4 regions of the Pseudorhizobium halotolerans genome follow, and region 1 is predicted to be linked to each of the others. Evidence: predicted binding sites of a transcription regulator. Region 1 holds the regulator's gene; each other region holds the start of a gene.
What was found. Region 1 encodes LexA, which represses DNA repair genes until DNA is damaged. Its sites were predicted from a motif close to TGTTCNNNNTGTGTTCNG; they were not measured.
Positions count from the first base shown of each region.

Region 2: the regulator LexA is predicted to act here: its motif matches at 1,361-1,378, upstream of recA (recombinase RecA).
Region 3: the regulator LexA is predicted to act here: its motif matches at 1,036-1,053, upstream of FN060_RS13120 (DNA recombination protein RmuC).
Region 4: the regulator LexA is predicted to act here: its motif matches at 1,349-1,366, upstream of FN060_RS21300 (ImuA family protein).

Region 1 is NZ_CABFWE030000005.1:464,974-468,080, forward strand. It holds gene FN060_RS07190 (ComEC/Rec2 family competence protein) at 1-977, shown strand, start outside; gene lexA (transcriptional repressor LexA) at 958-1,674, opposite strand; gene kdsA (3-deoxy-8-phosphooctulonate synthase) at 1,875-2,723, shown strand; gene eno (phosphopyruvate hydratase) at 2,819-3,107, shown strand, end outside.
Region 2 is NZ_CABFWE030000005.1:739,097-742,203, forward strand. It holds gene alaS (alanine--tRNA ligase) at 1-64, opposite strand, end outside; gene recA (recombinase RecA) at 217-1,302, opposite strand; gene FN060_RS08535 (carbohydrate kinase family protein) at 1,539-2,480, shown strand; gene FN060_RS08540 (pseudouridine-5'-phosphate glycosidase) at 2,500-3,107, shown strand, end outside.
Region 3 is NZ_CABFWE030000007.1:44,837-47,943, forward strand. It holds gene fmt (methionyl-tRNA formyltransferase) at 1-385, opposite strand, end outside; gene def (peptide deformylase) at 449-961, opposite strand; gene FN060_RS13120 (DNA recombination protein RmuC) at 1,086-2,285, shown strand; gene FN060_RS13125 (ribokinase) at 2,337-3,107, shown strand, end outside.
Region 4 is NZ_CABFWE030000016.1:202,005-205,111, reverse strand. It holds gene dinB (DNA polymerase IV) at 1-907, opposite strand, end outside; gene FN060_RS21305 (hypothetical protein) at 915-1,169, opposite strand; gene FN060_RS21300 (ImuA family protein) at 1,427-2,185, shown strand; gene FN060_RS21295 (Y-family DNA polymerase) at 2,103-3,107, shown strand, end outside.

The DNA of each region.
Region 1 (3,107 bases):
GCCTGGCGGCCAACCTCGCCGTGATGCCGATCATCTCCTTCGTGGTCATGCCGGCTGGCCTGCTCGGTATGTTGTTGATGCCGCTCGGGCTCGACGCGCCCCTCCTGAAATTGATGGGTCTGGGGCTGGAGGCGGTCATCGCGGTCGCAAAGCACGTGGCTGCCTGGGGTGGAGACGTCGGCACCGGCCGGCAGCATCCCTGGTTCCTGTCGATCGCCTCGATCGGCTTCCTGATCGCCCTGTTGCGTACTCGGCTTAGGCTGGTCGGCGTGCCGATCATGGCGCTCGCCTTCGCGCTGAGCTCGCAGGCGAACCGATTGCCCCAACCTGATATTCTGATCTCCGACGACGGCGCGCTCGTAGCACTGCGGGGCAGCGTTCTTGCCACCAACCGTGCGCGCCCGCCAGCCTTCATCTTCGACCAGTGGCAGCGCGCCCTGCTGCTTCCCGAGCCCGTCGCTCCGGTCATGTCTCCGGCAAGTGACATTGGCATTGCGGCGGCAGGCGATCCTTCCGCGAAAGCCGCCCTGATCGACGAACAGCGTGACCGGATCCGGTCGGAAATGTCGTCGATGCTCGCTCTCGCCGCAGCTGATGCGGGTCGATTCCATTGCCTGCCCAAGCTGTGGTGCGTGGCGGTAGCCCATGAGGGCGGAGTCAGTATTGCCGTGGTCGAGGATCCGCGACTAGCAGGAAGCGCCTGCGATCTGGCGGCGCTGGTTGTCGCCCCTCGCGCGCGGTTCGACGAATGTCGCGCGGGTGCCGTGCTGCTGAACGCCGCAAGCCTGAGAAAGACTGGCGCGATCGAAATCTATCTGAACGGCAGTCCCGACCCGTCCCTGTGGCGGGTCAACGCGGCAAGTGCCGGAACCCGCCGTCCATGGACCAGCCACCGTCTCTATGACTGGCGAAATGACAGCTTCGACCAAACGCTTCCCTTAGCGCTGCTGCGAATGATCAGTGGTAGCGGCGGATGAGGCCGACGAGCTTTCCCTGAACCTTCACCCGATCGGCGGGAAGGATGCGAGTCTCATAGGCCGGGTTGGCAGCCTCCAGCGCGATCGAGGCACCGCGGCGGCGGAACCGCTTCAGCGTTGCCTCCTCGTCATCGACGAGAGCCACGACAATGTCTCCGGGGCTGGCCGTCTGGCCGTTGCGGATGATGACCGTATCCCCATCCAGGATCCCCGCCTCGATCATCGAGTCGCCCTTGACCTCCAGTGCATAGTGCTCGCCGGCGCCAAGCATTTCGACAGGAACCGCAATGTCGTGCGTATTGTTCTGGATCGCCGAGATCGGCACGCCCGCCGCGATACGTCCCATGACCGGCACGCTCGTGCTTGCGTTCTCGTTGCTTGCGGCGATCGGCGAGGGGGCCGGCGCCGGCTTCTGCTTGCCGAGGCTGCCCTCGATGACGCTCGGCGAGAAGCCGCGGCGCGGCTGCAGGCTGGTGCTGTAGGCTTCCGGCAGCTTTATGACCTCAAGTGCCCGCGCCCGATTGGGCAGCCGGCGGATGAAGCCGCGCTCCTCGAGCGCAGTGATCAGCCGGTGAATGCCCGACTTCGACGCCAGGTCGAGCGCATCCTTCATTTCGTCGAAGGACGGAGGCACGCCCGACTCCTTCATCCTCTCGTGAATGAAAAGAAGCAGTTCCTGCTGTTTGCGCGTGAGCATCCGGGTTCCCTGACGATGAAACAAATACGGAACAGACCATATATGTTCCGGGTGTGTTCCGCAAGGCTAAAGTTCCAGCTGCGTCGGCGTGCTTATGCCTTGGCTCCGTGACAGAGGCGGTGGTTGCTGTTATGGACATCGCGTCCGCCGCAGCCGGGTCCACGCGACGGAGCAGATGCCCGCTTGAAAGGAGTGCCGCCATGGACGTTAAGCCCAATCCCGAAGTTTTCGTGGGTGAAGGCCAGGGCCGCGTGTTGTTCTCCCAGCAGGCTCGCTTCTCGCTGATTGCCGGCCCCTGCCAGATGGAAAGCCGCGACCACGCCTTCATGATCGCCGGAAGGCTCAAGGAGCTCTGCGCCGAGCTCGGGATCGGCCTTGTCTACAAGTCCTCCTTCGACAAGGCGAACCGGACATCGTTGTCGGGTAAGCGCGGCATCGGCCTGGACAGCGCGATGGAAATCTTTGCCGACCTCAAGAGGGAATTCGGCTTCCCGGTTCTCACCGACATTCACACGGAAGAACAGTGCGCACTGGTCGCGCCCACGGTCGATATCCTGCAGATACCCGCCTTCCTTTGCCGCCAGACCGATCTGCTGATCGCCGCCGCGAAGACCGGTCGCGCCATCAACGTTAAGAAGGGCCAGTTCCTAGCGCCCTGGGACATGAAGAACGTCCAGGCTAAATTCACGGCAAGCGGCAATCCGAACGTGCTTCTCTGCGAGCGTGGCGCCTCCTTCGGCTACAATACGCTCGTCTCCGACATGCGTTCGCTGCCGATCATGGCCGCGATGGGCTCGCCGGTGGTCTTCGATGCAACGCATTCCGTGCAGCAGCCCGGCGGGCAGGGCGGTTCATCCGGTGGCCAGCGTGAGTTCGTCGAGACGCTCGCCCGCGCAGCCGTCGCTGTCGGCGTTGCCGGCCTGTTCATCGAGACGCACGAGGACCCGGACAATGCGCCCTCCGATGGCCCCAACATGGTTCATCTGAAGGACATGCGACGGCTCCTGGAAAAGCTTCTGGCCTTCGATGCCGTGGCCAAGGCCGCCTAGGCGCCGCAGCGGGAGCCGGATTGTAATTCGCCTGTCATCGATTAAGAGACATTGTCGATGACCGCAGGGCATTGGGTTTACCTCAGGGAGAGATCATGACCGCCATTACCGATATCATCGCACGCGAAATCCTCGACAGCCGCGGCAATCCGACTGTGGAGGTCGATGTCTACCTGGAGGATGGCAGCATGGGCCGCGCGGCTGTCCCCTCGGGTGCTTCCACCGGGGCCCACGAGGCGGTGGAACTGCGCGATGGCGGCAAGCGCTATGGTGGCAAGGGCGTTGAGAAGGCGGTCGAGGCGGTCAATACCGAGATCTTCGATGCCATTGGCGGCTTCGATGCCGAAAGCCAGATCCACATCGACAAGACTTTGATCGCACTCG
Region 2 (3,107 bases), 270 kb from region 1:
TCTCGTGGCCGTTCTTCTTGAAATAGTCGAGGAAGGTCGACCGGATGTCATTCACGCCGCTCATGCTACGCCCTTTGTTCCGCCGGATGCGGATCCGTCATTTGAAAACCAGTGGCTTTTATCGCCCGCACCGGAGACTGTCCAGCCAAACGCAGAACCGGCCGCGCATCTTTGCAGACACGCAGCCGGTGAAATGAAGAGGTCGGGCTGAAGGGGCTACAGGTCCTCTCCGTCGCCCTCCTGGGCGTCCGGGCCGCCATTCTCCAGGAAGCGGTCGGCGATCAGCCCGGCGTTCTGGCGAAGTGCCAACTCGATCTCACGGGCAAGCTCCGGATTGTCCTTGAGGAAGGTCTTGGCGTTCTCACGCCCCTGCCCCAGTCGCTGGCTGTTGTACGAGAACCAGGCACCCGATTTCTCGACGATGCCAGCCTTGACTCCAAGATCCACCAACTCGCCGGTCTTGGAAACACCCTCGCCGTACATGATGTCGAACTCGACCTGCTTGAAGGGAGGCGCCATCTTGTTCTTGACGACCTTCACGCGCGTCTGGTTGCCGACCACTTCCTCACGCTCCTTGACGGAACCGATCCGGCGGATGTCGAGGCGGACGGAGGCATAGAACTTCAGCGCATTGCCGCCCGTAGTGGTTTCCGGCGAACCGAACATGACGCCGATCTTCATGCGGATCTGGTTGATGAAGATGACCATGCAGTTGGAGCGCGAGATCGAGGCGGTCAGCTTGCGCAGCGCCTGGCTCATCAATCGAGCCTGCAGGCCGGGCAGACTGTCGCCCATCTCGCCTTCGATTTCGGCCCTTGGCGTCAATGCGGCAACCGAGTCCACCACCAGCACGTCGATCGCACCGGACCGAACCAGAGTATCGGTGATTTCAAGTGCCTGCTCACCGGTATCAGGCTGGGAGATCAGCAGGTTCTCAAGGTCTACGCCGAGCTTGCGCGCGTAGATCGGATCAAGAGCGTGCTCGGCATCCACGAATGCGCAGATGCCACCTTTCTTCTGAGCCTCGGCTATCGTCTGCAAGGCAAGCGTCGTCTTGCCCGAGCTTTCCGGTCCATAGATTTCGACGATGCGGCCCTTGGGCAGTCCACCGATGCCGAGCGCGATGTCGAGGCTGAGGGAGCCAGTGGAAACCGTCTCGGTCTCCACCACATTCTCCTTCGCGCCAAGCTTCATGATCGATCCCTTGCCGAAGGATCGTTCGATCTGCGACAGTGCCGCGTCCAGCGCCTTGCTCTTATCCACTGTTTTGTCCTCTACAAGCCGCAAAGAATTTTGTGCCATCTGATCCACCTTTAGGTTATTGACGCCGCGCAGGCAACGAAGCAGCTGATGTCGATCATGTACACGTTTTGTTCTCATAGCGCAAGAGCCTGCCATGTGATTGGCATTTGGGCGTTTTTCGAAAATCGTTCGCCTCCTGTTCTGCCTGCTGCAGACGGGATGTATTCCCGGGTGGCCGGACGGGCCGAGACCTGCATCCATCGAATCGTTTGCAGCATTCTTCGGGGCCTTTGGCCATGACGAAACGGATCCTGGCTCTGGGAGGAGCACACCTAGATCGTCGCGGCCGCATCGCCGCCGTCACAGTGGCTGGTGCCAGCAACCCGGGGACGTGGCGGGAGGACGTGGGAGGCGGCGCGTTCAACGTCGCGCGCAATCTTGCACGGCTCGGGCACGCCGTGGAACTCATCGCCCCGCGCGGTGGCGATGCAGCGGGTCAGCGGGTTGCCGAGGAGGCATCGTTGGCGGGTATCGACGACCGGCCCTTCGTCTTCCTCGATCGCGCCACCCCCAGCTATACCGCGATCCTCGAGCAGGACGGCAATCTCGTCATCGCGCTTGCGGACATGGAGCTCTATCGGCTCTTCACGCCGCGGCGGCTTCGTGCAAGGTCGGTCCGGGAGGCCATGGCACGCGCCGATCTGATCGTCTGCGACGCCAATCTGCCCGCTGAGACGCTGTCCGCCCTCGGTGCGGAAGCGAGCGCAAGGGGAATAGCTTTGGCGGGCATCGCGATCTCACCAGCGAAGGTGATCCGCTTCCGAGATGTTCTTCCCGACATCGCGTGGCTGTTCATGAATTCGGCGGAGGCTGCGGCGCTTGCCGGCGCGGCAGCCTCTCCGGATCAATGGGCAGACCTTCTCCGTCCACTCGGGCTTTCCGGTGGGGTGGTCACGAAGGGTGGCGAGGATGTTGCCGCCTTCGACAGCCAATCGACTTTGATGATCAAGCCACCCCCTGCAAGCCAGATCGTGGATGTTACCGGCGCTGGGGATGCGCTCGCCGCAGGTATGCTCGATGCGCTTCTTGCCGGCGAGAGCTTGCCACGAGCCCTTGTTCGTGGGATCGCTGCCTCGCAGATTGCCTTGGCCTCACCCTATGCCGCCCCTCCGGAACTCGATCGCAACCTTCTGGAGCGCAAGGCCGCAGAGATAGCAGCATCAACCGCATACTCCTGAGATCTTGCCGGAGAAAGACATGAACGCGTCCACCGATCCCACTCTTCCTATCGTCTATTCCGAGGAGGTCGCTGCTGCCAGGCGGGCTGGCCGCCCGCTCGTCGCGCTGGAATCCACGATCATAACCCATGGAATGCCCTACCCCGGCAACCTGGACATGGCACGTAGTGTCGAGGCGATCATCCGGCAGGCTGGCGCCGTACCGGCCACGATAGCGGTAATCCACGGCATCCTGCATGTCGGGCTGGAGGACAGCGAACTGCAGGATCTTGCCCAGGCAAGGGACGTGCTGAAGCTCTCACGTGCCGATTTGGCATTTGCAGTGGCGCTGGGCCGCACCGGAGCCACCACGGTCGCCGCCACCATGATTGCGGCTTCCCTCGCCGGCATCGATGTCTTCGCAACCGGCGGGATCGGCGGCGTTCATCGTGGCGCGGAGGAGAGCTTCGACATTTCGGCAGATCTCGAGGAATTGGCGAAGACACCCGTTATCGTCGTCTGCGCCGGCGCCAAGGCGATCCTCGACATTCCCAAGACGCTCGAGGTTCTGGAGACCCGGGGCGTACCCGTCGTGACCTACGGCTCGGACGATTTCCCCGCCTTCTGGTCCCGAGCCTCCGGTCATCC
Region 3 (3,107 bases), on a different contig from region 1:
CCATGATCGCGCGCTGGATCGGTGCGGCGCCGCGCCAGCGCGGCAGCAGAGAGGCGTGGCCGTTGTAGCATCCAAGCCTCGTGCCGTTGAGGATTGCCTCCGGCAGCAGCAGGCCGTAGGCGACGACCACCGCCACATCAGCCGTGAAGCTGCGGAACTGCTCGCGGTCAGCCTCATCCTTGAAGTTCAAAGGTGTAAAGACCGGGATACCCAGAAGCTCTGCCGCCTGGTGGACGGGGGACTTCTGCAGGTCCAGTCCACGGCGTCCACCTGGACGCGGCGGCTGGCTGTAGACCGCCACGATGTCGTGGCCGGCGTCCTTCAGCGCGCGGAGCGTCGGAACCGAAAACTCTGGCGTTCCCATGAAGATGATGCGTAGCGCCATGCTGCGTGCGCTCCTTGCCGGCGGCTGCTGCCGCCATGTTCGTTGACCCCGCGTGGCCCGCTTTTACGCGCGGGCGCGGGCAGCCTTGGTGAACTTCTTGATCACCATCTCCCTCTTGAGGCGCGAGATGTGATCGATGAAGAGGACGCCGTTCAGGTGATCGATCTCGTGCTGAAGGCAGGTCGCCAGGAGGCCATCAGCCTGGAGCGTCTGCTGCTTTCCCTCGCGATCGATATAGTCCACCGTCACCGCAGCCGGTCGCTCCACTTCCGCATAATAGTCAGGAATGGAAAGACACCCCTCCTCGTAGACCGAACGCTCGTCGGACGACGCGACGATCTGCGGGTTGATGAATACGAGCGGCGAGTTGTCCTCATCCTCCTTGGAGACGTCGATCACCAGCAGGCGGCGGGGCACACCGATCTGGATCGCCGCAAGCCCTATGCCCGGCGCGTCATACATCGTCTCCAGCATGTCGTCGGCGAGACGCGTGATTTCGGAATCGACCTGCTCCACCGGCTGGGAAACCTGGCGCAGGATCGGGTCGGGAAGGATGATGAGGGGCTTGATGGTCATGGCCTCCCATAGCGCATCTTTTTGCCGGATGGAACAGGATTGCCGCTGACCAGCGGCAACAGCAGAAGGAAGAATGTTCACGATTTGATCTTTCCGCGCAAATCATTTCTGCTAGTGTGTCGGCATGAACAGCCTCACCCCAATCCTCCAGGATCTTGCAGCCGATTCCTCCAACGCCGTCTGGCTCCTCGCAGTTTTCTTCGCAGCACTCTGCCTAACAGCCGTCGGACTTGCTCTCAGTTCGCGCCGCAGGAGTGCAGAGCAGGCACGACAGGCCGCCCAGTCGGAGGCCCGCCTCGCAGAGCTGATGCGGTCACAGGCGGAGATGCAGGGACGGCTTGTGACCATGGCAGAGACGCTCTCCCAGAAGCAGGCGGAACTCAATCATGCGGTGAACCAGCGACTGGACGGCATGACCCACCGGCTCGGGAGCACGATCACCGAACAGACGAAATCGACGCATGAAAACCTTCGCCTGCTGCAGGAACGGCTCGCGGTCATCGACGCGGCACAGAGCAATATCCAGACCCTGGCGAAGGATGTGGTCGGATTGCAGGCGATCCTGTCGAACAAGCAGACGCGCGGTGCCTTCGGGCAAGGGCGGATGGAAGCAATCATCGCGGACGGATTGCCGATGGGCGCCTACGAATTCCAGGCCACGCTTTCCAACGGCAAGCGGCCTGACTGTCTCGTGCGAATGCCAAATGGCGCATCGCCGCTGGTGATCGACGCGAAGTTCCCGCTGGAGGCGTGGAATGCGTTTCGCGATACAGCGGCGCCCGAGGCGCGCAAGGCAGCTGCAGTACAGTTCCGTCGTGATCTCGAGGTTCATGTCCGGGATATTGCCGAGAAATACCTCATCACCGGCGAGACACAGGACATGGCCTTCCTGTTTGTACCGTCGGAGTCCATCTTCGCGGAGATCCACGAGCATTTCGACGGCGTGGTGCAGAAGGCCCAGCGGCTGAAGGTGGTGATCGTCTCACCCTCGCTGCTGATGCTTTCTATCCAGGTCATCCAGGCGGTGCTCAAGGATCAGAGGATGCGCGAGCAGGCGCACCTGATACAGGCCGAAGTGGCACTCCTGATGGAGGACCTGTCACGGCTCGACGACAGGACCCGCAAGCTGCAGGGGCATTTCCTGGCGGCGCAGCGGGATGTCGACCAGATCCTCACCTCGTCGGACAAACTCGTCCGGCGCGGAGCGAAGATTGGTGCGCTCGAACTCGAGCAGGCGGTCGAGGCGACAGGCGAACCCGACGAGCCTCGCGCGGTGGAAAGCCGGACCGGGCTCCTGAAGCTGCGGGTGGTTGACGAGGAGTAAGCGGCTCGGGCAGTGTCGCCAGCAAATTCTGACGATGCAGAAAGAGCAGCCATGATCACCGTCTTCGGATCCATCAACATGGACCTGATCGCCAACACCGAACGCCTGCCGGAACCGGGTGAGACGGTGGCCGGAACCAGCTTCGCCACAGCCGCCGGTGGCAAGGGCGCAAATCAGGCGCTGGCTGCACGGCGGGCCGGGAGCTTCGTGCGCATGGTAGGGGCCGTCGGCAAGGACGGGTTTTCCAAGCCGGCGCTTTCACTTCTCGATCAGGCGGGTGTCGACCTGGCCGCCGTCGATCATGTTGACGGTCCAACAGGTACGGCTCTCATTCTGGTGGGTGGCACTGGTGAGAACATGATTGCCGTCGTTGCGGCGGCGAACGGAACTGTTAACGAGCGACAGGCCCGCGCGGCGGTCAAGGCGATGTCGGCGGAAGACGTGTTGATGCTCCAGCTGGAAGTTCCGGCGGCTGCCGTCGAGGCGGCACTGCAGGCGGCGAAGGCGAAAGGCATCCGGTCGATCCTCAACACCGCGCCGCTCACGGCGGATGCTGCAAGACTGGCGAAACTCGCCGACGTGGTCATCACCAACGAGACCGAGTTCGAGCTCCTCGCGGGCCAGGCGGATCTGCGGCCCAACGAGCGGGAAGACCTGCTGCGGAAGATGCATGCCGAGACGGGGCAGACAGTGATCGTGACGCTCGGGGCCGAAGGCGTGGTCGCTGCGCAGGACGGCCAGCTGTTTCATGCACACGGCCTCGACATCCAGCCGGTAGACACGGTAGGCGCCGGCGATACATTTTGCGGCTATCTCGCCGCC
Region 4 (3,107 bases), on a different contig from region 1:
CCGTGACGGTCCGTGGGCGGATGTCGTTGCTATCGCAGTAGCGCCAGACCTTGTCGATCAGCGTAACGATCTGGGCCTGAGCCGCTTCCAGGCTGTGGATGTCCTGGCGGAAGGTATCTTCGGCACCTACCGACTTCCGAACCCGGTTCGAGCGGACCTGGCGCTCATCGATGCCACGGGACAGGCCATAGAAGTAGGGGCCTGACTTCCCGAAGTGCCGGAGGAGGAAGTCGAGCGACTTCGACTTCAGATCAGCGCCGGTTTCAATGCCTAGCCTATGCATCTTCTCGGCTGTTGCCGGACCGACGCCGTGGAACTTCTTGATCGGCAGTGCCTCCATGAACTTCGGGCCGTTCCTTGGCGTGATCACCGCCTGGCCGTTCGGCTTGTTGAGGTCAGAAGCCATCTTGGCGAGAAACTTGCAGTAGGAAATTCCGGCTGACGCGTTGAGTCCGGTGACCTGCTTGATCTTCGCCCTGATCTCATGCGCGATCTCGGTCGCGATCTCCTGTCCCTTCAGGTTCTCCGTCACATCGAGATAGGCTTCGTCGAGCGACAGAGGTTCGATCAGCGTCGTGTATTCGGAGAAGATTTCCCTGATCTGCAGTGAGACCGCCTTGTAGACGTCGAAGCGGGGTCGCACGAAGATGAGGCCCGGGCACTTCCGGAGTGCCGTGACCGAAGCCATAGCCGAGTGGACGCCGTAGGTGCGGGCTTCGTAGCTTGCCGCCGCAACAACCCCGCGTGCCTCTCCATGGCCCACAGCCACAGGCCTACCGCGAAGCTCGGGGTTGTCGCGCTGCTCGACCGAGGCATAGAAAGCATCCATGTCGACATGGATGATCTTGCGGGCGGGACGCGCCTGCTCCTGCTCGCATGGTTCCGCTTCCTGCTCGACCCCATCCATTATCGCACTAAACGTCCGGGTCGAGGCATGGAAAGCGTGTCTGGCAGCGGTCGCCGTCTGTGCTCACCAGGCGGTCGCAACCCATCGCTGCGATCCTGCGCAGCCGCGCAAACGTGATGCTCGCGCCATGCTTCTTGACGAGGATGGCTCGGTCGAGCTGGCCGGAGCGCCCACAGGCTGGGCACTCTACAGCGATGACGGCATGGCGCACCTGCCGCAGCGTCGCGTTCAGGTCCAGCGGCTTTGACGTGGTCTTGCTCATGTCCTTCCCTCCCGCCAATCCACAGCCTTCGACGCTTTGGCGGCTGACTAAAAGAATCTTTGGGGCACTTGGTGGCTCCGCAGACTTGTTACCAAGCTGATTCAGCAGGATGAATCTTCGCCGACGCTAAAATACCCTCATCATGGCCTGCTTTGACCCGCTTGACTCTTCCTTCGTAGCGGAACAAATACAGAACATCAACATTTTAAGGGACATGAAGTCTCACCCAACGCGAGCCTTGAGGAGGGTCGTGAACGATGTCGCATGCCCAGGCCTCACGGGTTGTCGAGGAGTTGAGAATCCGTATCGCGCACCTTGAAGGGAGCGTGTCGCGCAAGGCCGTTGTCCTGCCGTTCGGGGTGCCAGAGCTGGACGAACGGCTGCCGGGTGGTGGGCTTGCCTATGGTGCCCTGCATGAGGTTGCGGGTGGCGGTGCAGGCACGGTGGATGGTGCTGCCGCAGCCTTGTTCACGGCAGGGATTGCGGCCCGTGCCAAAGGGAAGGTCCTGTGGTGCTTGACGCGCCCGGACCTGTTTGCGCCAGCCCTGTCGCAGGCGGGGCTTCATCCGGATCGCGTCATCTACTGCGATGCGGATCGGGAAGAGGATGTGCTCGCTTCCATGGAGGAGGGCCTGTCTTTTGGCGGACTGGCAGCCGTCGTCGGCGAGCTTGTGAGGCTGCCGATGACGGCGTCTCGTCGGCTGCAACTGGCGGCCGAGAAGACAGGGACGCTTGGACTGGTGGTGCGCCGTTGGCGGCGGCAGACGGAGGCCTCCGATTATGGTCAGCCGACGGCCTCTACCACACGCTGGCGGATCAGCGTCTTGCCATCGGAACCGCTTCCAGTGGCGGGTGTCGGACGAGCGCGGTGGCTGGCGGAACTGATGCGGGTGAAGGCGGGCGAGTGCGCCGAGTTTGAGTTAGGAGCCTGCGATGCCAAGGGTCGTGTCTGTCTACTTCCCGTATCTGGCGACAGATCGGATACGTCGTCATGGCGAGGGAGCCGTACCGGTTGACCAGCCACTGGTCGTCATCTCCCGTAGTGGCGCAAAGCGCTGGATATCGACAGCCGACACGGCCGCCAGGAAGTTGGGCCTGAAGATCGGCATGGCTGCGAGCAAGGCGCAGGCCATGGTCGCCAATCTGCATATGGTTGATGCTGATCCTGTCGCCGATGCAGCAGCCGTTGAGCGCCTAGCGCTATGGGCACTTCGGCAGTATAGCCCGGTCGTCGCCGTGGACGGGGTCGATGGCATTGTCATGGATACCGAAGGAGCCGATCACCTCCAGGGTGGCGAGCAGTTACTGATCTCCGGCATCGTCAACGGGCTGAGGGGCAGGGGGTTGACAGCCCGTGCCGCTGTTGCCGACACCTGGGGTGCTGCTCATGCCCTCGCTCGACTGACGACTGCCGAGACCACGGTGGTGCCACGGGGCGATGTCACCAAAGCCATCACAGGACTTCCGATCCACTGCCTGCGGCTACCGCCTCCCGTAATTCAAGACCTGAGGGTGCTTGGCGTGGAGACGGTCGGTGAACTGTCGGCTTTGCCGCGTGCGCCGCTGACGCTGCGTTTTGGTCCAGAGGTCGGCCGCCGTCTCGATCAGCTCTTCGGTCGTGTTGCTGAACCCATTGAGCCGCTGCGCACCCCTGAACTGGTGGAAGTGGCGCGGAACTTCCAGGAGCCGATTGGGGCAGCCGAGACCATCGCCAAATACATCCGGCGGCTGGTCGCCCAGTTGTCCGCAAAGCTGGAGGAGCGGGGGCTCGGCGTCCGTCGCTCCGACCTCATCATCCATCGGGTTGACAATACCCGTCAGTCTCTTCGTGCAGGCCTTGCCAAGCCTGTGCGCGATCCGACACGGCTGGCCAAGCTTCTGTGTGATCGCATCGAGAAGATCGATCCCGGCTTCGGCATCGAGCGGATGGTACTGGTA